Regions from separate parts of the Butyricicoccus porcorum genome, predicted to be linked through region 2. Evidence: riboswitches for the same ligand, from Rfam matches in the RefSeq annotation. Region 2 holds a riboswitch; each other region holds the start of a gene.
What was found. Region 2 has a riboswitch for thiamine pyrophosphate ahead of thiS (sulfur carrier protein ThiS). Riboswitches for the same ligand answer to the same signal wherever they lie in the genome.
Positions count from the first base shown of each region.

Region 1: another riboswitch for thiamine pyrophosphate. It lies ahead of thiC (phosphomethylpyrimidine synthase ThiC); the one in region 2 lies ahead of thiS (sulfur carrier protein ThiS).
Region 3: another riboswitch for thiamine pyrophosphate. It lies ahead of ACLM7Z_RS06015 (thiamine-binding protein); the one in region 2 lies ahead of thiS (sulfur carrier protein ThiS).

Region 1 is NZ_CP178353.1:1,053,783-1,061,606, forward strand. It holds gene ACLM7Z_RS05095 (Gfo/Idh/MocA family protein) at 1-253, shown strand, start outside; gene ACLM7Z_RS05100 (Gfo/Idh/MocA family oxidoreductase) at 169-612, shown strand; gene ACLM7Z_RS05105 (phospho-sugar mutase) at 941-2,668, shown strand; gene ACLM7Z_RS05110 (DUF3267 domain-containing protein) at 3,024-3,671, shown strand; gene thiC (phosphomethylpyrimidine synthase ThiC) at 3,736-5,046, opposite strand; TPP riboswitch at 5,132-5,249, opposite strand; gene ACLM7Z_RS05120 (hypothetical protein) at 5,281-5,505, shown strand; gene rpsO (30S ribosomal protein S15) at 5,970-6,236, shown strand; gene ACLM7Z_RS05130 (polyribonucleotide nucleotidyltransferase) at 6,416-7,824, shown strand, end outside.
Region 2 is NZ_CP178353.1:146,846-154,669, reverse strand. It holds gene ACLM7Z_RS00725 (MGDG synthase family glycosyltransferase) at 1-979, opposite strand, end outside; gene ACLM7Z_RS00720 (thiamine phosphate synthase) at 1,123-1,692, opposite strand; gene thiH (2-iminoacetate synthase ThiH) at 1,704-2,891, opposite strand; gene ACLM7Z_RS00710 (thiazole synthase) at 2,905-3,669, opposite strand; gene thiF (sulfur carrier protein ThiS adenylyltransferase ThiF) at 3,720-4,526, opposite strand; gene thiS (sulfur carrier protein ThiS) at 4,528-4,722, opposite strand; TPP riboswitch at 4,811-4,919, opposite strand; gene ACLM7Z_RS00695 (aldose 1-epimerase family protein) at 5,083-5,967, shown strand; gene ACLM7Z_RS00690 (YbhB/YbcL family Raf kinase inhibitor-like protein) at 6,024-6,521, opposite strand; gene yajC (preprotein translocase subunit YajC) at 6,694-7,011, shown strand; gene ACLM7Z_RS00680 (DUF3792 family protein) at 7,077-7,481, shown strand; gene scfA (six-cysteine ranthipeptide SCIFF) at 7,526-7,669, shown strand; gene scfB (thioether cross-link-forming SCIFF peptide maturase) at 7,749-7,824, shown strand, end outside.
Region 3 is NZ_CP178353.1:1,248,517-1,256,340, reverse strand. It holds gene ACLM7Z_RS06025 (ABC transporter substrate-binding protein) at 1-527, opposite strand, end outside; gene ACLM7Z_RS06020 (ABC transporter permease) at 540-1,316, opposite strand; gene ACLM7Z_RS06015 (thiamine-binding protein) at 1,282-1,584, opposite strand; TPP riboswitch at 1,657-1,766, opposite strand; gene ACLM7Z_RS06010 (DUF3793 family protein) at 1,809-2,372, opposite strand; gene ACLM7Z_RS06005 (nicotinate phosphoribosyltransferase) at 2,638-4,080, shown strand; gene ACLM7Z_RS06000 (HAD-IB family phosphatase) at 4,141-4,728, opposite strand; gene ACLM7Z_RS05995 (HsmA family protein) at 4,860-5,240, shown strand; gene ACLM7Z_RS05990 (DegV family protein) at 5,286-6,158, opposite strand; gene ACLM7Z_RS05985 (VOC family protein) at 6,176-6,544, opposite strand; gene gdhA (NADP-specific glutamate dehydrogenase) at 6,732-7,824, opposite strand, start outside.

The DNA of each region.
Region 1 (7,824 bases), 910 kb from region 2:
TTATCCGATGATACACCAGATGCGTGAGATAATCGAACAGGGAGAAATCGGACGAATCCTAACGGTTACGGCGGAATATCCACAGGATTGGGTGGCCAATGACCTGAACGCCGGTGTCGATGTGGCACACAAGTGGCGGTTTGATCCGGCGCAGGCAGGTGAGTCGGCATGTGCGGCCGATATCGGCACACATCTGTCCTGCCCGGACTGCTGTGGGCATCGCAGGTTGCGATTGGACATGAGTGCAGTGTAGCGCTGCGTGTGTTCGGCGACAAGGGCTCACTGGAATGGACACATGACCAGCCGACCCGTCTGAAATTTACACGTGCCAACGGGCCGGAGATCTATCTGACTAATGGGCGCTCGTTCCTGTGTGACCGTGCAAAATCTATGTCACGCATTGCAGCGGGACATCCGGAGGGTTTCTTTGAGACATTCGGAAATTATTATCGCGGCTTCTGTACGGAAGTACTGCGCCGCATGGGGGAGAGCGATGCACCGGTGCTGCCGCATCCCACCATTGCAGATGGAATCCACAGCATGCAGTTTGTAGATGCCTGCGTGGAAAGCAACCGGAAGGGGAATGCCTGGGTCGACGTTCCACAGGAATAACAGGAAGCTGTCAAAGCAGCGGCGGGCCGAATGGCTGCGCCGCTGCTTTTTTTGATGTGTGTATTCCTGTCGGCGGGATTCCCGATTTTTCGATATATATGGACACATGACAGCCGATAAATTGCTGACAAATTTGCCGGAAGTGTGAAAAAGACAGTGCAAAATTTGTGCATCTTGCGATTTGTGGAAAAATTACTTCATCATTTCCACAAATTGTCCTTCAAATCTGCGGGGAAATGCTGTATAATTTTCCTAGAGAAAATTGATATCCATCATTGGATGGATCAAAACCCACTCCAATAAAATCAAGAAATATGAGGTGTTTGAAATGGGCTATATGGAAGAATATCGCAAGTGGATGGAATCCCCGGCACTGACTGAGGCGGAGCACGCCGAGCTGGCAGCGCTGGAAGGAGATGAAAAGGAAATTCAGGAACGCTTTTTTGCGCCGCTTTCCTTTGGCACCGCAGGCCTGCGCGGTACGCTGGGTGTCGGCCTGTATAAGATGAACCGCTTTACTGTCGGTGCAGCGACGCAGGGTCTTGCAAATCTGATTAAGCAGTACGGCCCGCGCGCCATGCAGCGCGGTGTTGCCATTGCCTGCGACAGCCGTATTCAGTCGGATGAGTTCTCCCATCTGGCAGCAAGCATTCTGGCGGCAAACGGCATCAATGTCATTGAATGGGAATCCCTGCGCCCGGTTCCGGTACTGTCGTTCACCGTCCGCACCTACGGTACGCTGGCAGGCGTCATGATTACCGCTTCCCACAACCCGAAGGAATACAACGGCTATAAAGTTTACTGGGAGGATGGCGCACAGCTGCCGCCGAAGGAAGCGGATGTCGTTGCAAAGGAAATGGGCGCGCTCGACATGTTTACCGAGGTCAAGACCATGGATCATCAGGAAGCAGTCGACAAGGGTCTGATTAAGATCATCGGCCCGGAATCCGACGAGATTTATCTGCGCCAGATTCAGAAGATGTGCATCAATCCGGACTGCATTGCGCAGGTTGCGGATGACTTTAAGATTATTTACACTCCGTTCCACGGCGCAGGCTATAAGCTGGTACCGGAAATTCTGAAGCGTATTGGCTATAAGAACGTGATTTGTGTACCGGAGCAGATGGTTATTGACGGCAATTTCCCGACGGTCAAGAGCCCGAACCCGGAGAACAAGGAAGGCTTTAACATTGCGATCGAGATGGCGAAGGAAATGGGTGTTGACCTGATTATCGGCACCGACCCGGACTCCGACCGCTGCGGCACCGTACTGAAGAGCAGCACAGGTGAATACGTCACCCTGAGCGGCAACCAGATGGGCGTCCTGCTGATTGACTATATTATTACGGCGAAGAAGCTGACCAACACCATGCCGCCGCATCCGGCTGTACTCAAGTCTGTTGTATCGACCGAGATGGCGCGCAAGGTTGCCAATGACAACGGCGTTGAGTGCTTCGACACCTTCACCGGCTTCAAGTTCCTTGCGGAGAAGATCAAGCAGTTTGAGGAAACCGGTTCGCATCAGTATCTGTTCGCCTTTGAGGAGTCGTATGGCTATCTGTGCGGCGACCATGCACGCGACAAGGACGCTGTAATTGCATCTATGCTGATTGCGGAGATGGCTGCATATTACCGCACCAAGGGTATGACTCTGTACGATGCAATGCAGGATATGTATAAGCGTTACGGCTACTATGCAGAGGAAACCCTGTCTATCGTTATGCCGGGTGTTTCCGGTCTGACCCGCATGGCAGAGCTGATGAAGGAGCTGCGTGAATCTCCGCTCAAGGAAGTCGGCGGCACCGCTGTTAAGGACGTGCGCGATCTCCAGACCGGTATCCAGACCGAGCTGGCAACCGGCGAGACCACTGAGGTCGAACTCAAGGGTCAGAACGTTCTGTATTATGATCTGTCTGACGGTACCAGCTTCATCATCCGTCCGTCCGGCACCGAGCCGAAGGTCAAGGTTTATATCATGGCAAACGGCGCGAGCAAGGAAGAGGTCGACGCAAAGGTCGAGAAGTACGCTGCTGCTGCAAAGGAAATCGTCAAGTAACCTACTTTTCTTTTTAAGGAAAAGAAAAGTAGGCAAAAGAAAACCTTTCCGGTGCGCTCCCGCGCACAGCGGACATGTCGGACAAACACGTCCGCCAGTCCGCCCCAACGCCGCAGAGATGAATTCTGAAGCGGGCTGAGAGCAATTCGGAGAGGAAAAGCAAAAGAAAACCTTTCCGGTGCGCTCCCGCGCACAGCGGACATGTCGGACAAACACGTCCGCCAGTCCGCCTCTTATGAATAAAATTTGCGGGATGCATTTGAGGTATTTCGATCAATCAGCTCTCTCTGTCCGGCTCGTCTCCTGCGGGAGGCGGGTCGGTGGAGGGAGTTTTTTACGGCTTGAAAGGGAGTATATGGACAAATACAGGGAAAAAGAGAATGAACGGAAGCTGTCGAAGGCAGAGGAGCGCCGCAAGGCACAATTTGAACAGCTGAAAGCAAAGCTGGAGGCACAGGGCTATGTGGAACATGATCTGACCATCGGGCTGGTCTATGCGAACATGATGGCATTTGTGCTGGCGCTGCCGCTCAGCGTTCTTTTTATCATTGTGTTTTTGTGGCACAATGGAGCAGCGGAAGGGTCGATTGGACTTGCGGGTCTGGTGCTGGTTTTCGTGCTGTTCTTTGTATGGATTTGTGTGCATGAGCTGATCCACGGCATTACGTGGGCAATCTTTGCGCCGTCGCACTGGAAAGCAGTGGAGTTCGGATTGATAAAAGAATATCTGACGCCTTACTGCACGTGCAGCGAGCCGCTGGAACGGTATCAATATATTGCAGGCGGGCTGATGCCGACCCTTCTGCTGGGAATTCTGCCGGCACTTGTCGCAGTGTTTGCAGGCTCCTGGCTGCTGCTGATTCTGGGGATTGCGCTGATTTTTGGCGGTGGTGGAGACATGGCGGTTGTGCTGAAGCTGTTGCGGCACCACAGTGCGGCGCGCGAGGTTCTGTATATTGACCACCCATATGCGGCGGGGGTGGTCGCGTTTGAACGGGCATAAAAACAGATCCCCGGCCGGTCTTTTTCCGGTCGGGGATTTTGCATAGGTAAGGTGTGTTCGGAATTTACTTCTCGTCGGACAGCAGGCTGACGTCCTTGCCTTCGAGAATGTAGTTGGTGGTGCGCATGGCACACATCTTGCCGCACATCGAACAGGTGTGGCGATCCTGAGGCGGCTTGGACTCGAAGTATTCGCGTGCCTTCTTGCCGTCGATGGCGAGGGAGAACATCTCATCCCAGTCGAGGCGGCGGCGTGCGTCGCTCATCTTGTCGTCGATTTCGCGTGCACCCGGGATACCCTTTGCCATGTCAGCGGCATGGGCAGCAATCTTGGACGCAATGATGCCTTCCTTTACGTCGTTGACGTCCGGCAGGCGCAGGTGCTCAGCCGGGGTGACATAGCACAGGAAATCTGCACCGTAGGTGGCTGCAATGGCACCGCCGATGGCAGAGGTGATGTGGTCATAGCCCGGTGCGATGTCGGTGACCAGCGGGCCAAGGACATAGAACGGTGCGCCATGGCACAGGCGCTTTTCAATCTCCATGTTGGCCTTGATCTCGTTGAGTGCCATGTGACCCGGGCCTTCGATCATGACCTGTACGTTTTTGTCCCATGCGCGCTGAGTCAGGATACCGAGTTCGATCAGCTCGGTGATCTGGCTGGCATCGGTCGAGTCATGGGTGGAGCCGGGACGCATTGCGTCGCCGAGACTGATGGTGACATCGTACTCATGCAGGATGTCGCACAGCTCGTCGTAGTATTCATAGAACGGGTTTTCGTTTCCGGTCATTTCCATCCAGGCGAACAGCAGAGAACCGCCGCGCGAAACAATGTTGGTCAGGCGCTTGGTCTGCTTGAACGTATCGATGGTCTTGCGGTTGATGCCTGCGTGGATAGTGACGAAATCAACACCGGTCTTGGCATGTGCTTCGACGACGCGCAGGAAGTCCTTTGCGGTGATGCTCTTGAGGTCCTTTTCGAGATAACCGACGGCATCATACATCGGAACAGTGCCGATCATGGCAGGGGACATGTCGATCAGTTCCTGACGGAAGGTGTGGGTCTTGCCGTAGTTGGACAGATCCATGATGGCTTCGGCGCCGAAATCGATGGACATGCGAACCTTCTCGAACTCCTCTTCATAGTTGTGGCAGTCGCCGGAAATGCCGAGGTTGACGTTGATTTTGGTTTTCAGACCTTCGCCGATGCCCTCCGGGGACAGCGCGGTGTGATTTTTGTTTGCCGGGATGACGACCGTGCCGCGGGCGATGCGCTCGCGCAGCACTTCGACATCAATGTTTTCTTTCTTTGCGACAATTTCCATCTGCGGGGTAACAATGCCCTTTTTTGCCGCTTCGATCTGTGTCATATGCATGCTGGTTTTCCTCCTGCTGAAAAAACTTAGGGAACAAAAAATGCGCTGGATTCATAGGAATTCAGCGCATATCTGGAAATCGTAACCGGATTGTACCTTTACTTCCTACAACGGTGTTAACCGACAGGTTCAAAGGGTCAGGTTTTAACCTTCTCAACTCGGCGTTCCGGGCGGAACGCACATCAGTTCCCCTGTAAATTGATATCATTATAACAACACGGCGGGCATCTGTCAATGCGGTTTGGACAAAATCCACAAAAAAGAAAAACACACGACATCCAGGCCGCACTATTGCACAGCCACCGTCATGTGTTTCTTGGCAAAAAAGAGGAGGAAGCGCCGCCTGCTGCGGACGCTCTTTTGGGTGGAAAGTGGGGGAACTTTCCGGTTATTCTCTCTTTCGATTGTGCTGAAATTATATCACCCGCCGGCAAAGATGAAAAGAAGCAAAATTCATGAATTATCGACAAGAAACGGCGAAGAAAACTGTGCAGTTTCAATATATAAGAAAGTTGAGAGATGAAAAAATGCAAAAAAAATGAAAACAATTGGAAAACAACCGGTAAAATCGCAGGATGGGAATGTAAAACCTGCGAAAAATTTTTCGATGGATAGGAAAAAACAGTTGAATTGCAGAGGTTTTTTTCGGAATTTGTCATTCTGTCGATGTCGCCGGTGCGTCGCGCGACACGCATGGTTGAATAAATCTCCAATCCCTGCCAATCCCTGCGCAGTATAAAATCCGTATTTTTTACCCATATTATACTTTACAAACAACTTTGGGTATGATATGATGCAAGAGTTAGTGCGCTCCCTGTGCTTAGCAGTCTGGATACCGGACATGTTTGACCGTGCCCATCACCTTAGGCCGCTGCCCAGCGCAAGGGAGATAACAAATATTATTTTTTTCATGAGGTGTTAAAATGATCCGCAAAGAACAGAAGGCAGCAGTTATTGAAGCAAACCGCATGCATGAGACCGATACCGGTTCTCCGGAAGTACAGATCGCAATCCTGACCGAGCGCATCGCTCAGCTCACCGAGCATCTGAAGGAGCACAAGCACGACAACCATTCCCGTCGCGGCCTGCTCAAGATGGTCGGCCAGCGCCGCAGCATGCTCGCTTACCTGAAGAAGAAGGATATCGAGCGTTACAGAGCAATCGTTAAGAAGCTCGGCCTGAGAAAGTAAGAGTTCCGACGGAAGAGGAGGCTGCATGCGGTCTCCTCTTTACCAGTTTTTTGGAACAGTACGGCAATTCCTTGAGCAGTTGAAGGACTGGCTTATCCGGTTAAGCCCGCGCTTCAAGTGCTTGAAGGACTGTCGGAGGTTCCGCATCATTCTTTTGAGAAAAGGAGACAGTCTGAGTTATGACTACTATTACACACAAGTCATTTGATGAAGAGCGTGTATTTGAAACCACGTTTGCCGGCCGCAAGCTGACCGTCGAGACCGGCAAGGTTGCACAGCTGGCCAACGGCTCCGCACTGGTTCGCTATGGCGATACCGTCGTGCTGGTTACTGCAACGGCATCCCCGAAGCCGCGTGAAGGCGTAGATTTCTTCCCGCTTTCGGTAGATTTTGAAGAAAAGCTGTATGCAGTCGGCCGTATCCCGGGTTCGTTTATGCGCCGTGAGGGCAAGGCAAGCGAGCAGGCAACCATTGCTTCCCGCCAGATCGACCGCCCGATGCGTCCGCTGTTCCCGAAGGATCTGCGCAACGATGTTTCCATCGTCTGCACGGTTATGGGCAACGATTATGACAATTCCCCGCAGGTCACTGCACTCAACGGTGCATCCATTGCGGTAGCAATTTCCGATATCCCGTTCAACTACACCGTAGCTGGTGTTGACGTCGGCCTGGTTGACGGCGAGTTCGTCCTCAACCCGACGGTTGAGCAGCGCCAGAAGAGCCTGATGGATGTCACCGTTTGCGGCACCGCGGAGAAGATCGTCATGATCGAGGCTGGCGCAAAGGAAGTCCCGGAGGATCAGATGCTCGAGGGTCTGCTGTTTGCACATGAGGAAATCAAGAAGATGTGTGCATTCATCGACTCCATCAAGGCGGAGATCGGCAAGCCGAAGTTTGAGTATGAGCACCACGATGTCGACCACGAGCTGTTCGACAAGATCGAGGACTTTGCACGTGCAAAGGTCGAGGTTGCTTTCGATACCGATGACAAGACCGTTCGCGATGCACGTATGCAGGTTGTCCGCGCTGAGATCGACGAATTCCTCGGCGAAGAGGTTGCAACCGAGCGCGCAGGTGAGATCACCGAAATCGTAGACAAGCTGTGCAAGAAGGTTGTCCGCAAGTGGCTGACCGAGGGCAAGCGCGTCGATGGCCGCGGCATGGAGGAAGTCCGTCCGCTGGCTGCACAGGTAGGCGTCCTGCCGCGCGCACATGGTACCGGCCTGTTCACCCGTGGTCAGACGCAGGTTCTGTCTGTCTGCACGCTGGGCACGCTGGCAGATGCACAGCAGCTGGATACCATCTTCGAGCAGAAGGAAAAGCGTTATATCCATCATTACAACTTCCCGTCCTTCTCGGTCGGTGAAACCCGCCCGTCCCGCGGCCCGGGACGCCGTGAAATCGGTCATGGCGCACTCGCAGAGCGTTCCCTCGTACCGGTTCTGCCGTCTGCGGAGGAATTCCCGTATGCAATCCGCGTCGTATCTGAGGTTCTGTCCTCCAACGGTTCCACCTCGCAGGGCTCTGTCTGCGGTTCTACGCTGGCTCTGATGGATGCAGGTGTTCCGATTACCGCACCGGTTGCAGG
Region 2 (7,824 bases):
TGGTGATATAAATCGCTGCGCCGTTTGCCTGTAGAAATTCGACATTACGGTCTTCCACACCCGGCAGTGGGTCAATCATCAGCATAGGCAGCGTCTTTGCCAGCGATTCACAGGTTGTAATGCCGCCCGGCTTGCTCAGCAGGCAGTCGCAGGCGTCCATAATTTCATCCACATTGGTGACAAAGCCATAGACAGTCATCGGCTTCTGTGTCTCCATCTTGGAAATTTTCTGATGCAGCTTTTCATTTTTTCCGCAGATGACGACGATTTGCAAATCGAGCGGGGTTTCATCGATGGCTTTGACGTCTTCTTCAATGTTGCCGAACCCCATGCCGCCGCTCATGACGAGCACAGCCGGGCGGGTTTCGTCCAGACCGAGCTTGCGCCGCATGGCCTGCTGATCCTGCTTCTGAGCAAACTGTTCATGAATCGGGATACCAAACGGCAGGACACGGTCAAAATCAATGCCGCGGCGTGTGAACTGCGGCTCGAGATATTCACTCGGCGCAACAATATATTCAAAGTTCTCAACGTCACACCAGTAATTCTGTACGGTGAAATCCGTGATGATGCCAAAGCACGGGCAGGTGACCGCGCCGCGCTCTTTGAGCAGGTCGACAACCTGTGCGGCAAATACCATGGTGCAGACAATACAGTCGGGCGCATAGTCATGGATGGCATGGCGCAGTTCAGATGCCATAAATTCGTTGGTGAGCCGGGCGGGCGTGTATTCATTGAATTCACGTTCGCTCTGTATGTCGATGATGCCGGACGCCATGCCATGAAATTTGGATAGCGTTTTCATCGAGAGAAAATAACCGCTCGCTGTGGCTTTTTTCAGGTTCGGGCTGATATATTCGTACATATCCAGAATTTTGCATTCGGATTCCGGAAACATCCGGAGAAAGCAGTCAGACACAGCGCCGGCAACCGCATTGTGCCCGTTGCCGAGTGGAGCTGTCACAATCAGTAATTTCATGAAATCCATTCCTCCTGTGATCCTTTACCATTTTAGTATAAAGCAACTGGAGGAAAAAGCAAGCGAAGGCGGGGGAAGTTTGCAGAATAGAAACAAAATCCCCTCCTGTATCCGGTGCAGACCGGACAGAGAGGGGATTGCACTTATAAAAAGGGCCGCATGGTTTCTTCCATGTTCTGACAGGTCATCAGACCGGACATGACGCAGGCGCCTGCCGCGCCGGTTTTCCGCACGGCGGGATAGCGGGCCGCTGTAATGCCGCCGATGCCGAAGACCGGCAGACTGGTCGCTTGACAGACATTGCGCAGGAAGGACAGGCCGCGCGGTGGCACCCCTGCCTTGCAGTCGGTCGGGAATACATGACCCGCCTGCACATAGGTTGCGGGTGTGCCTGCCAGCTGTGCGGCTTCTTCCGGCGAATGCAGCGACACGCCGACGCGCGTGAAATCCTCCAGCTCGTCTTTGTACTGCATCAGCAGGTGGAACGGCAGATGGACGCCGCCGCAGCCGATGCGCCGCGCCACTTCGATGTGTGTGTTGACATTCAGCGGGACATGATAGCGTTTGCAGATGGCGAGACAGTCGCGCGCCAGCGCTTCATATTCGCTCTCAGACAGGTCTTTTTCGCGCAGGACAATGGCATATGGGTGCTGCGCTGCAATGCGCTCCAGCCGTGCCGAAAAATCATCGGGGCACAGCAGCCGATGCGTCACACAAATCAGCATCAGCCAACATACATGTAGTCGGAGAATACCGGCTGAAGACCCTGGTCGAGAATTGCCTGACGAACTTCATCGACATTGCGGCCGTCATCGATGATGAACTGCGGATCGCCCTTGGATTCGCCTTCGTCGATGTGCTCGCCGATGCCGGTGGAGACACCTGCGGAAATTTTGGTTGCGGCAATGTTGATGATGCCGTTGCGGAAGCCCGCGCGCTCACGCGTGGAAATCGTGATGCTGGCAAACGGCATAAACAGGCGATAGGCACAGACAATCTGTGTCAGCTGGGTCTCGTGTACATCCTTCGGGTTGATCTTGTCGTTGTTAATAATCGGACGCAGGCGCGGGCAGGAGAATGCGATTTCCGCATGCGGATATTTTTTCTGGATCAGATAGGCATGCATGCCGGTCGCAAAGGCATCCTTGCGGAAGTCATCCAGACCGAGCAGCGCGGCAAAACCGACACCGCGCATGCCGCCCATCAGTGCGCGCTCCTGTGCGTTCAGACGGTACGGGAAAATGCGCTTGTGACCGCCCAGATGCAGCGTTTCATATTTGTCCGGGTTGTAGGTTTCCTGAAAGACAGTGACATAGTCGACGCCGCATTCATGCAGATAGCGGTATTCATCCGAGTTGAGCGGATAGATTTCGACACCGATGACAGTGAAATACTTGCGGGCAATTTTACATGCTTCGCCGATGTAGTCCACCGGGGACATGGAGCGGCTCTCGCCGGTCAGAATGAGGATTTCCTTCAGACCGGACTTGGCGATGGCAGACATTTCCTTGTCCACCTCCTCCATGTTCAGCTTGCCGCGGCGGATCTTGTTGTGGCAGTTAAAGCCGCAGTAGATGCAGTAGTTTTCACAGTAGTTGGCAATGTAGCACGGGGTAAACATCATGACAGAATTGCCAAAATGCTTGCGGGTTTCCTGTTGGGCGCGTTTTGCCATCTGCTCGACATATGGCTGTGCCGCAGGAGAAAGCAGTGCAGCGAAGTCCTCCGGCGCCAGCACATCCTTTGACAGGGCACGGATGACGTCCGCGGCAGTGTATTTTGTTTCGTCATAGCTTTCGCGCGCATCCAGAACCTGATCGATGATATTGCCGGGGACAATTTCCATGCCCGGCTGGTATTCCATATGGTTGGTTTCGCGTGTGATATATTTTGCGTTGATGATTTCACTCATGATGCTGTCCTCCTTAGTCCGCGAGGAAGCCGGTCAGCGGGGAAGAAGCGGATGCTTTTTCCAGAATACGGCCCATACCGGACAGGTAAGCGGTACGGCCAGCCTCGATGGCCTGCTTGAAGGCGCCAGCCATCGCCGGAATATCGCCTGCGGTTGCAATCGCCGTGTTGGACATGACAGCGGCACAGCCCATTTCCATTGCCTCACATGCCTGGCTCGGCTTGCCGATGCCCGCGTCAACGATGACCGGCAGGTCAATTTCATCGACGAGAATCTGGATAAATTCCTTGGTAACAAGCCCCTTGTTCGTGCCAATCGGCGCACCGAGCGGCATGACAGCGGCGGCACCGGCATTGACGAGGTCGCGCGCTGCGTTCAGATCTGGATACATGTACGGCAGGACGACAAAGCCTTCCTTGGCGAGGATTTCTGTCGCCTTGATGGTCTCATAGTTGTCCGGGAGCAGGTACTTGGACTCATGGATGCATTCAATCTTGATGAAATCACCGCAGCCGACCTCACGGGCGAGGCGTGCGATGCGGACAGCTTCTTCGGCGTTGCGCGCACCGGAGGTGTTCGGCAGCAATGTGACGCCCTCCGGGATGTAGTCGAGGATGTTGTCGATGCTGCCGAGGGTGGCACGGCGCAGGGCAAGCGTGACGATCTGTGCGCCTGCATATTCGACAGCTGCCTTGATGAGGTCGAGCGAGTATTTGCCGGAACCGAGGATAAAGCGGGAGGTAAATTCATGTCCGCCGAGGGTAAATGTATCAGCCATTGGTGTCAGTCTCCTTTGAAAGATGTTTTTGATAAAGATAGGTAGGGGCGTCACGGCTGCCCGATCCCGAGCAGCAGGCGAAGAGCCATATTTGCCTGATGACCGGCACAGACCGAGACGCGCGGCGCCATCAGGCCGACGCCGTTTGCCGCGGCAGTTTCGCCATCGCCGCAGACATACAGGCGTGACATTCGTTTTCTGGTCAGAATTTCGTTGGAAGAGCCATAGCCTGCCATACCGGAACCCGCGACAATGCGGATCGTGTCCGAGCTGCTGAGCAGCGCGGAGACCAGTTCCGCCTTACAGACGGGGTTGTCGAATGCCTCACAGACCACATCACAGCCGCCAAAGATGTCCGCCGCATTGTCCTCTGTGATGCGAACCGTGTGCGTTTCTACTTCGATAAACGGGTTGATCTGGCGGATGATGTCCGCTGTCGCGTCGGTTTTGTGCATCCCGAGGTGCGAGACATAATAGTTCTGGCGGTTGAGATTGCTCGGTTCGACAACGTCGAAATCCGCGAGGATCAGATGCCCGACGCCGGTGCGCGCGAGCATGGCAGCGATGTTGGAGCCGAGCCCGCCGAGGCCGGCGATGCCGACACAGGCGCGCTTGACCGTTTCATGCACGTGTGGGGAGTGCCGCGCTGCCATCATGTGCTCGAGCACCTCCTGCGGCGGCAGGACGCCCTTTTCAATCAGTGTGATGCTGTCGCCGTCCTCGAGGAGGACATCTTCGTTTGTCTGAAAGCCGTTGCGGATGACCACGGATGCGGACGGCATCAGCGCATGTGCGGTCTGTTGCAAGCGTGCGCCGTCTTCCAGCACCAGCGGCTTTCCGTTACAGGTGATGGTCATGTCAGCCACCGCCCACGAAGCAGACAATTTCTACTGTATCCGCATCGTGCAGTGCGAACGTATCGTATTGCGCCTTGGGCACGATTTCGCCGTTGACTTCGACGGCAATGCGCGTGAGCGGATAGCCCTGCTGTTCGAGCAGCGCGCAGATGGTCATGCCCTCTTCTGCCGGGACAGATTTGCCGTTCACCTTCATGCAGCATTCCTCCTTGTGTGCTGAAAATAAAATACAAAAGAAAAAGACCACCGGCACCCGGAAGCCGTGGTCTCATATCGTTCAAAACTGTGAATACCTCGAAACTCCCTACGTCGGTACTAACCAGACAGGTTCAATGAGTAAGGAGGCAGTTACTCCACTCTCAGCCGCTTGCCGCGGATCCCCAGTTCAAGAACAAGTGTTCAGTTGTCTTTCGGGTGTATTATACGGCGAATCCGGCGAAATGTCAATGATTTTTTATGTGGCTCTGTGTGACATTGACGAACGGCGGGCTGCATGTTACACTGAAATTATGAAAAAACCGCTGAACCACCCGGCGGGCACAGAGGAGAGAGAACGATGCAATATACGATTCAGAATGAAGTTTTCACGGTTGTCATTGACAGCAAGGGCGCGGAGCTCAGCTCCATGAAATCCAGAGCCTCCGGCACGGAATATGTCTGGCAGGCAGACCCGTCGATCTGGGCACGCCATGCGCCGATCCTGTTTCCGATTGTCGGCCGCCTGAAGGACAAGACGTATACTGTCGGAGGGAAAGAATATACCATCACACAGCACGGCTTTGGCCGCGATCTGGAATTTGCCTGCACGGCGCAGACGGAAACCAGCATCGACTTCACCCTTCTGCCGATTGATTACACCCGTGCGATGTATCCGTTTGATTTTGCGCTGACCGTGCGCTATACGCTGGACGGCGCGACGCTCAAAAAGGAACATATCACGAAGAACAACGGCGATACCGACATGTATTACGAGGTCGGCGGACATGATGCGTACAATGTCGCACTGGAGGACGGCGAGACGATGGCGGATTATTATGTCGATTTTGGTGACGGGGACGCCGTGCACCCGCTCATCAACAACGAAGCGCTGATGATTACGAAGGAAAAACGTGACGTGCCGCTCACCGACGGAAAGTTGTACCTGACCGATGAGCTGTTTGCGCTGGATGCGCTCATTCTGGACGACGTGCAGACGCGGTCGGTCTGTGTAAAAAGCGACAAATCCGCACACTGCATCCGCATGGATTTCGAGGATTTCCCGTATCTCGGCATCTGGAGCAAGTACACGGGCAAGCCAACCAATTATGTCTGCATTGAGCCGTGGAGCACGCTGCCGGATACGGCCTATCTTGACCACGCGCTGGAAAACAAAATTGGCGTGCGCTGCCTGAAGCCGGGCGAGAGCGAGACGCTGACCTTCTCCACAACCATTACGGAATAACGCGATTGGGCGAAAAAAAGCCGGAGGGCGGGGGCCGTCCTCCGGCAGCGCTGCCATTAAGCCCGGTACATCGCGGAAACGCGTGCGTGTGCCAGCACATGCCCGCGCATGGCGCGCAGCATTTCGTTGAGGTAAAAGCCCTCTGTGAGATCCAGCGTGCAGTCGAGCGCGTATACCGTCAGGGTGTATTCGTGGTCGGCGTCCGGGGGTGCCATGCCGCCGTAGCAGGAGGCTTCGGCGCGCGTCTCGTCGCCCGCTGCGCTGTGGAAACTTGTCGAGCCCTGAATAAAGTCAGGACTGTTCCGGCTGGCATCCTCCGCGACCTCCGCCTGTGTCAGGTTGCACAGCGTCCAGTGAATCCAGTTGAATCCACAGACCGGGATGGCGTCCTTGTCGTCGAGAACGACGGCAAAACTAACTGTGCCTGCCGGCGCGTCCGAGATGGAAAACGGAACGGAGCGGACATTTTTTCCCTTCGCGGAGAGATCACTGCCGAATTTTCCGAACCGGTCGGCCCAGAAGCCGTTTTCGATGCCTGTACTTGTCACTTTCATGGTTTCAAACCTCCTGTCAGAGCTGATCTGTCCCCATTATACACCGAAATGCATGCGGCGCAAAGACAAAGCGTCAAACATTTCATGGACAAACGGGAAAAATGCTTGTAATTTGCAGGTTGATTGTATATAATTGACTTATTGTGAATTCGACAGGAGGTGTAAAGTCGAAATGATTCCATTTGCACTGGATACACAGATGCCGGGTGCGGAGACCTATCTTTCGTTCGTCCCGCTGATTCTGATTTTTGTACTGTTCTACTTCATGCTGATCCGTCCGCAGAAGAAGCGCGACAAGCAGGACAAGGAAATGCGCGATTCGATCATTGTCGGTGACCGCATCTGCACAATCGGTGGCATCATCGGCAAGGTCGTATCGGTACGTGACGACGAAATTGTCATCGAGACCAGCGGCAACCGCATGAAGTTCTATAAGTGGGCGATTCGCTCCAAGATTGAAAAGGACTCTGATGCGTCCGAGGAAAAATAATCCGTATGATTTTCCGGCGTCCCGCGTAACGTATTCGTGAGAACGAATGCGGGAGGGATTTTTGGATGAATCGTGCGGAATCGACAGACGGCAGGGCGGCGGTATACTGGGCAGCTCCCATGCTGCTCGGCCTGCTGCTGGTGTTCGGCGGCACGCTGGGCGGCGCGGCTCTGCTTTCGACCGGTACGCTCGGCCAGCAGCTTGCACCGCTGGCGGCGTATGTGCCGCTGGCAGCCGGCAGCTTTGCAGCGTCCTTCTGGGGCGCGCGGCGGGCGCCGGCGCATAAGCTGCCGATGGGGCTGCTCATCGGCGTGCTGCTGCTGGGCTGTCTGTTCCTGCTGGGGCTGACGCTGCGCGATGCGGCGTTTGCCGCTCCGGCCGCCGGACTGACCTCCGGCATCACATTGGTCGCTTCGCTGCCGGGTGCATTTGCCGGCGCGGCGGCAAAAAAGAAAAAAAGGCGCAAATAGTAATATCTGCGTTTCATAGTTTAACTTAGGAAGGAGAAATTACCATGACTCACATCAAGACTCTGAATTCCTGCACGTTTAAGGAAACTGCTGCCAAGGGCGGCTGCGGCGAGTGCCAGACTTCCTGCCAGTCTGCCTGCAAGACTTCCTGCACGGTAGCAAACCAGAAGTGCGAGCACGACAAGTAAGACACAGCTTATCCAATACAGGATCGGGACTGGCGTTTTGTCAGTCCCGAAATTTTTGTTTGACAGGAGTACATTTTTTATGATACATCGTTTTTCCATGAAGGGTGTCAATATCCTGATGGACATCAACAGTGGATCGGTGCATGTTGTCGACG
Region 3 (7,824 bases), 1.1 Mb from region 2:
AAATCACCGCCGTCCGTCTCGACGACATTCTTCATCATAGCTTTTTCAATATCCATATCCCAGGTGGCATACTTTTTGCCTTCCAGACCCTTCGGGCGATCCATCCCCTCGCCTGCGCGAGAGATAATACCGGAGGTATTGTGCTGGATGACCGCGGCAACCGCCGTGATTGGCAGTGCGTTGTCACCGATCAATGCAGAAGCCATCGTGTCCTGAAACGACACGCCAAAATCTGCCTTACCCGAGCCGACCAGAACCTCTGCGCCGTCATCAGGCGGCTGTACAACATCGACATCCAGTCCGGCGTCTTCAAAATAACCATTCTGCAACGCGACATACAGACCGGTATGGTTGGTATTCGGCGTCCAGTCGAGCACAAAGGTGACTTTCTTGAGATCCCCAGAAGTGTCTCCGGAGCCCTGTTCCGCAGAACCGTTCTGCGGCGCGCTGCTGCTGCCGCAGGCAGCGAGTCCCAGCGCCATGGCGGACAGAACAACTGCCGCCGTTACTCTTTTCCACAGGTTCATACAAATCCTCACTTAATCGTCGCCGTCCATATTGGAATACGGCATGCATTTCTTTTGCAGCAGGTTGACCAGCGCCATCAGGATCAGACTGATGGCGGAAATCAGGAAAATGACTGCAAACATCTTGTCAAACGCAAACGCCTTTTTGACGCGCGTCATGTATACACCCAGACCGCCGAAGCCGCCCAGCCATTCCGAGATCACCGCACCGACAATCGCATAGGCCGAAGCAATGCGCAGCCCGGAAAAAAACTGCGGCAGCGCAGACGGGCATTTGATATAGCGGAAAATCTGCCATTTGCCCGCGCCCATCGAGCGCAGCAGGTTGATGGAATCCGGGTCAATGCTGCGGAAGCCGTCGAGCAGACCGACTGTCACCGGAAAAAACGTTGCAATGACAATCAAAATGATCTTTGGCGTCATCTCATAGCCAAACCAGAGCACGAGCAGCGGCGCAATTGCCACGGTCGGGATAGTCTGGGAAATAACCAACAGCGGATAAAATGCCCGGTACAGCCAGGAAAACGCATCCATCAGCACCGCAAAGGCAAAGCCGATGGCAACACCGAGTGCAAGACCAAGAAACGCCTCCTCCAGCGTAATGACAGCATTCTCACACAGCAGGCCAAATTCCCCGACAAAGGCGCGAACGACCTGCACCGGAGACGGCAGCATATAACCGGGCACAAGCCCGCTGGCCGAAACCAGCTGCCAGACCGCCAGCAGCAGGACAATCGCAAGTGCGGCAGGCCCCTTACTGCTCGTGATGCTTCGTAACCTTTTTATCAATGGTCAGAATCTCTCCTTCCGGGCGGTACACTACCTTAATGTACGCGGAAACCGACGGCGCACCTGCACGGATGGCAATGTGCTGGCATTCCTTTACAATGTCCATCAGCTGGTCATAGTCCTCACCCTCAATCGTTGTCTCAAACGGGCCGACATAATAATGCAGGCCGGTGCTTTTGATATACGCAATGACTTCATCGACAATACGTACCAGTTCGGTTTCGTTTTCTGCCTCCGGCAGAGTCTGAATTGCAACGCTTGCTTTCATGCTACTTCTTCCTTTCTTTGTTCGCAGCGGTTTACACACAGAAAAAGCGCCTTCACCGGAAACGCGGCGAAGGCGCTGGCAGTTCTGTCACTCCCGCGCTGGCATGATCCAGATCAGGTCAAAGGGTCACGGAACAGTATCCGTTTCTCAGCCCGTCTGTCCGGACTCCCCTGATAGTCATTTAATATAGCACAAATCCTGCCTGTCTGCAACCCCGTGCGCCATTATGCAGCGACAACCAGCTTCATCAGCGGCACACCACGGCGGTACATACGCTTATACACGGCTGTACAGCGCTTATAGACATCGAAAGTCCGCTGCGCCCGGTCTGCATCGCCGTAGCACTTCCAATGCCCGCAGCAGGAATAGTTTTGTCCGCGGTTTTCAATAAATCCAATCACATCATGCAGCGGATAGCCCAGAAATACACCGATTTCATGCGGGAAATCCTCCTGCAGGCACAGGCGGCGCGACAGCTGGCACAGCACGCTCTCTGTCCCCTTCGACAGATCATAGCCGTTTGTGCGTAGAAATTCCGCCGTATCCGCCTGCGCCAGTGTGCGGCAGATCCAGTCCCAGCGGCACACATAAATCAGACATGCATGGGTACGGCGGCAGCGTTTGACCACACGAATGCGGATACCGCTCGCGCGAAGGCGGTTGTCCCACTCCTGCACCGAATGGTACAGCGCCGCATGATCGGGGCAACGGAACAGATTCGCAGGCTTCACTCCTGCCAGCGTCGGCGCGCACTGCTCCACCAGCATTTCTTCCAGCGTTTTATCCATGTCCTTCCCTCCATAATTAGCAAAAGCTAACTCAATTTTCCAAAAAGAGGGGCTGCTTTGACAACCCGCTTGCAGTTAGCCCTTGCTAACTGCCATTATGATACCAAACCAGTCCAGATTTGTCAATCCTTTCTTTTGTCTTTTCCGCTGTGCCTGTAGTTTCCCCTGTCGCCTGTCTTGCTATGTATGCGGACAAATTGATTGTACTGGCAAAATAGGGTATACTGAGTACATCAAACCCAACCGGGAACAGGAAGTGACTGTAATGCAACGAGAAAATCTTTCCATGCTCTGCGATTTTTATGAGCTGACAATGAGCAACGGGTATTTCCTCAACGGCTTTTATAAGCGAAATACCTATTTTGATGTATTTTTCCGCACGGTGCCGGACGGCGGCGGCTTTGCAATTGCGGCCGGACTGGAGCAGATCGTGCACTATATCGAACAGCTGCATTTCGAGGAAGAGGACATTGAATACCTGCGCTCGAAAAAACTGTTTGACGAAAAATTTCTGACCTATCTGCGCGAGTTCAAATTTACCGGTGATATTTACGCTGTGCCGGAGGGCACGCCGGTGTTTCCGAACGAGCCTATCCTGACTGTGCGCGCCCCGGCAATTGAAGCACAGCTGATTGAAACCTTTGTCCTGCTCGCCATCAATCATCAGTCGTTGATTGCTACCAAGGCCAAGCGCATTGTGCGTGCCGCACAGGGTCGTGTTGTGCTGGAATTCGGCTCCCGCCGCGCACAGGGTGCGGACGGCGCAGTCATCGGCGCGCGCGCGGCATACATCGGCGGCTGTGCCGGAACGGCATGCACGCTGACCGACGAGCTGTACGGCGTCCCGGCGGGCGGTACCATGGCACATTCCTGGGTACAGATGTTCGACAGCGAATATGAAGCATTCAAAACATACTGTGAGCTGTATCCGGACAACACAACGCTGCTGGTCGACACCTACAACACACTGAAAAGCGGCGTACCAAACGCCATCCGTGCCTTCAAAGAGATCCTTCTGCCGAAAGGGATCACCAATTTTGCCATCCGTCTGGACTCCGGTGACATCGCCTATCTGTCCCGGCAGGCGCGAAACATGCTGGATGAGGCAGGGCTGTCCTGCTGCAAAATCACCGCGTCCAATGCTCTGGATGAGCACCTGATCCGCGACCTGCTCATGCAGGGTGCCTGTATCGATACCTTTGGTGTCGGCGAGCGCCTGATTACCGCGCGCAGCGCACCGGTCTTCGGCGGCGTGTACAAGCTGGTGGCAATTGAAGCACCAGACGGCACCATTGTGCCGAAAATCAAAGTGAGTGAAAACACCTCCAAGATCACTAACCCGCATTTCAAAAAGCTGTACCGCTTTTTCGACAACGAGAGCGGCAAGGCACTGGCAGATGAACTGTGTATCTATGATGAGGTCATCGACCCGGACACACCGCACACAATTTTCGACCCGAACGCAACCTGGAAAACCAAAACGCTGACCAACTTCACAGCAAAAGAGCTTCAGGTTCCGATTTTCAAAAACGGCAAGCGCGTCTACGAGCTGCCGTCCATCCACGACATTCAGGCGTACTGCACCGAGCAGGTCGGCCTGCTGTGGGATGAGGTGCAGCGCTTTGAAAATCCGCACACCTATTATGTCGACCTGTCCCGCAGGCTGTGGGACATCAAGCGGCTGCTGTTGCAGGACTGCAAGAGCTGATTTCTCCTCTCAACAGCATGTGCCCCGCCGGTTGCCCGGCGGGGCACTTTTTGCATACGATTATTTTTTCTTTTTGCGCTTCTCCCATTCCGCCCACGGAATCAGTTCATCGCCGCGCACAATCCACGCAGTCTGTGCTTCGCGCGCAAGCGGCGTATCCGACAGCGAATCGGAATAGAAGGTTTCAATCTGCGCGTCGCCGAATACCTCGCGGAAGCGGCGCACCTTTTCCTCGCCCCAGCAGTTGACACCGGTGTATTTTCCCGTGTGCGCATCGACGCGCGATGCCATCAGATATTTGATACCCAGCTGTTCACAGGCGGGCTTCAGCAAAAATTCCGGCGATGCGGAAATAATTACATCATCCTCCCGCCAGGTCTTCTCTATGTACCACGGCTTGATGTTGCGGATATGTGTGCGCCAGAATTCCTGCACCACCTGCTCAGAATCACCGATGGCGGTCAGAAAGCGATACATCTGCTGCTTGGCCTTTGTCTTATCCCACAGCTTTGCGCCATACAGGGCAAAGCCACCGATGGTTCCCGGCACGGTGCGCAGCATCAGCGGCTTGTGCCGCAGGCAGTAAAAATAGAAATCTACCGTGCTGTCGCCGTGGTAGATGGTTTGGTCAAAATCATATACGTTCATCCGTCCATCCTCCATGTGTCTTTCTGATTTTATGATACACTGTGCGGTTATACCACGTCAAGAGGCGGTTTGCGATTCGCCGGGAATGTGCTATACTGGAGAAAATCATATCTATTCAGGAGGAACCTGCTATGTCACCCTTGCTGCTTGCAGCTATTCTTTTTATCACGCTGGCACTGATATTCTACACTACCGGTGTCTTTGGCGAACGCCGTTCCGGTACGCTGACCGTGCGCCATGTTGTCATCTTCTGGCTTGGCCTGTGCTGCGATACGACCGGCACGCTGTTGATGTCGCGCATCGCCTCGCAGAATGCGGGCGCGGGAAATCCACTGCACGCCGTCACCGGCACGCTCGCCATTGTGCTCATGCTCATCCATGCGGTCTGGGCGGTTTACACCCTGCGCCGCGGCACAGAACATGCACGTCACATTTTCCACAAATTCAGCCTTGCTGTCTGGCTTGTCTGGCTCATCCCATATGTGCTCGGCATGGTCATCGGCATGGGATAAACGCAAAAAAACAGCCGCAAAGCCTGCGGCTGTTTTTCATCTGGTTCAGTTTCCGCGCTTATCTCCGTAGAAAAACAGCGCAACGGTTCCCGGCCCGGCATGGGCGCCGATGACCGTGTCCAGCATATGGATTTCCACATCCTTCACCTCTGTGTGGCTGAGGATATAGTTTTTCAGGTATTCAGCATCCTCCAGACAGTCACCGTGGCTGATGGTGACCGGATAGCTGCCAATGTTCCGAATATGCGCATTCAGCTGCTTGCAGAGCATGTCGAGCGCACGCCGACGCCCGCGCACCTTTTTGTCCGCGATCAGGCGTCCGTCATCCGACACATACAGAATCGGCTTGATGCCGACCAAAGAGCCCATGACGGCGGATGATTTGGACACACGGCCGCCGCGATGCAGGTACATCAGATCATCCACTGTAAACCAGTGGACAACATGGGTACGGAATTCCTCCACCCATTCGACAAGCTGCTCAGCGGTCATACCCTCCGCCCGGCGCTTCGCCGCTTCACGGACAATCAACGTCTGTCCGCCGGAGGCGGCAAAGGTGTCGACGCAGTACACCCGGTTGGGATATCTGTCCTTCAGTTCGTCGCGCGCCATACAGCCGGACTGGAAGCTGCCACTGAGTGCGGAGGAAAAGCCGATATACACAACATCACGACAGGACTGCAAAATACCTTCAAAAACGCTGGCAAATGCGCCCACAGTCGCCTGGGATGTTGTGATACTTTTTCCCTCGCGCAGCTGCTGATAAAAGGATGAAAAAGGAACGGTTCTGCCGAAATCGTCTTCTACGGTGTCACAGCCCTCCAGTGTAAAGCTGAGCGGAACCGTACAGATATCGTTCTGGAGCAGATAGGACTCTTCAATGTCCAGAACGGAATCCGTGACAATAACGTACCCCATGGTATCCTCCTTCCGCATCATTCTGCCGGAATAATCTCGACCCAGTAGCCATCTGGATCGACGATGAAATAGATGCCCATCGCTGCATTTTCAAAGCAAATGCAGCCCATTTCCTGATGCTTTTCATGTGCCTCTTCAAAATTGTCCGCGCGCAGGGCAAGGTGAATTTCATTTTCACCCAGATTGTATGCCTGCGGATGCTCACGCAGCCAGGTCAGCTCAAGCAGATGCGGCGTCACACCGTCACCCAGATAAACAATGGTAAATGCGCCGTCCGGCCCGTGGATGCGGCGCGTTTCCTTCAGTCCCAGCGCCTCCTGATAGAACGCAATCGAAGCGTCCAGATCCTTTACATTTATGTTATTATGTGCAAATGTAAACTGCATATGCATTCCCTCCCATAAACAAATATCACTGATCGTATCTATTATACGTGGATTTCCGTGCTTTCGCAATGGTCTGTCCCCATTTTTCACAATCTCTCCGCATTTTCCGTCTGTTTGCACAAAGAAAATCCCCTGCGGACGCATCCGCAGGGGACTGTGTATTCAGCTTTCTGTCGGGGGAAATAAATTACATAACACCCTGAGCCTTCATTGCCTCGGCAACCTTCAGGAAGCCTGCAATGTTAGCGCCTGCAACCAGATTGCCCTCGCAGCCATATTCCTTGGCAGCAGCAGCAATGTTGTGGTAAATATCGACCATGATCTGATGCAGCTTGCTGTCGACCTCTTCAAAGGTCCAGGACAGACGCTGGGAGTTCTGGCTCATCTCCAGAGCGGAGGTAGCTACGCCGCCTGCGTTTGCAGCCTTTGCCGGAGCGAACAGAACGTTGTTGCTCTGGAATACAGCGATTGCTTCCGGAGTGGACGGCATGTTTGCGCCTTCGCCGACAGCCTGTACGCCGTTGGCAACCAGAGCCTTTGCATCCTCTTCGTTGATCTCGTTCTGGGTTGCGCACGGCAGAGCGATGTCACACGGAACAGTCCAGATGCCCTTGCCCTCGAAGTACTTCGCAGTCGGAACAGCGTCAACATATTCCTTGATGCGGCCGCGGCGAACTTCCTTGATTTCCTGAACAACCGGCAGGTTGATGCCGTTCTCGTCTACAACGTAGCCGTTGGAGTCAGACAGTGCGATAACCTTTGCGCCCAGCTGGGTAGCCTTCTGGGTAGCGTAAATTGCAACGTTGCCGGAACCGGAGATAACAACCTTCTTGCCCTCGAAGGAAGTGCCATGATCCTTCAGCATTGCGTCAACGAGGTAGCACAGGCCGTAGCCGGTAGCCTCGGTACGAGCGAGGGAACCGCCCCACTGGAGACCCTTACCGGTCAGGACACCAACATACTCATTGCGGATGCGCTTGTACTGGCCAAACATGTAGCCGATTTCACGCGCGCCGGTGCCGATATCGCCAGCCGGTACGTCGGTGTCAGCGCCGATGTGGCGGCACAGCTCGGTCATGAATGCCTGGCAGAAACGCATAACTTCTCCATCGGACTTGCCCTTCGGGTCGAAGTCGGAACCGCCCTTGCCGCCGCCGATCGGCAGGCCGGTCAGGCTGTTCTTGAAGATCTGCTCAAAGCCCAGGAACTTGATGATGGACGCGCAGACAGACGGATGCAGACGGATGCCGCCCTTGTACGGGCCGATTGCGGAATTGAAC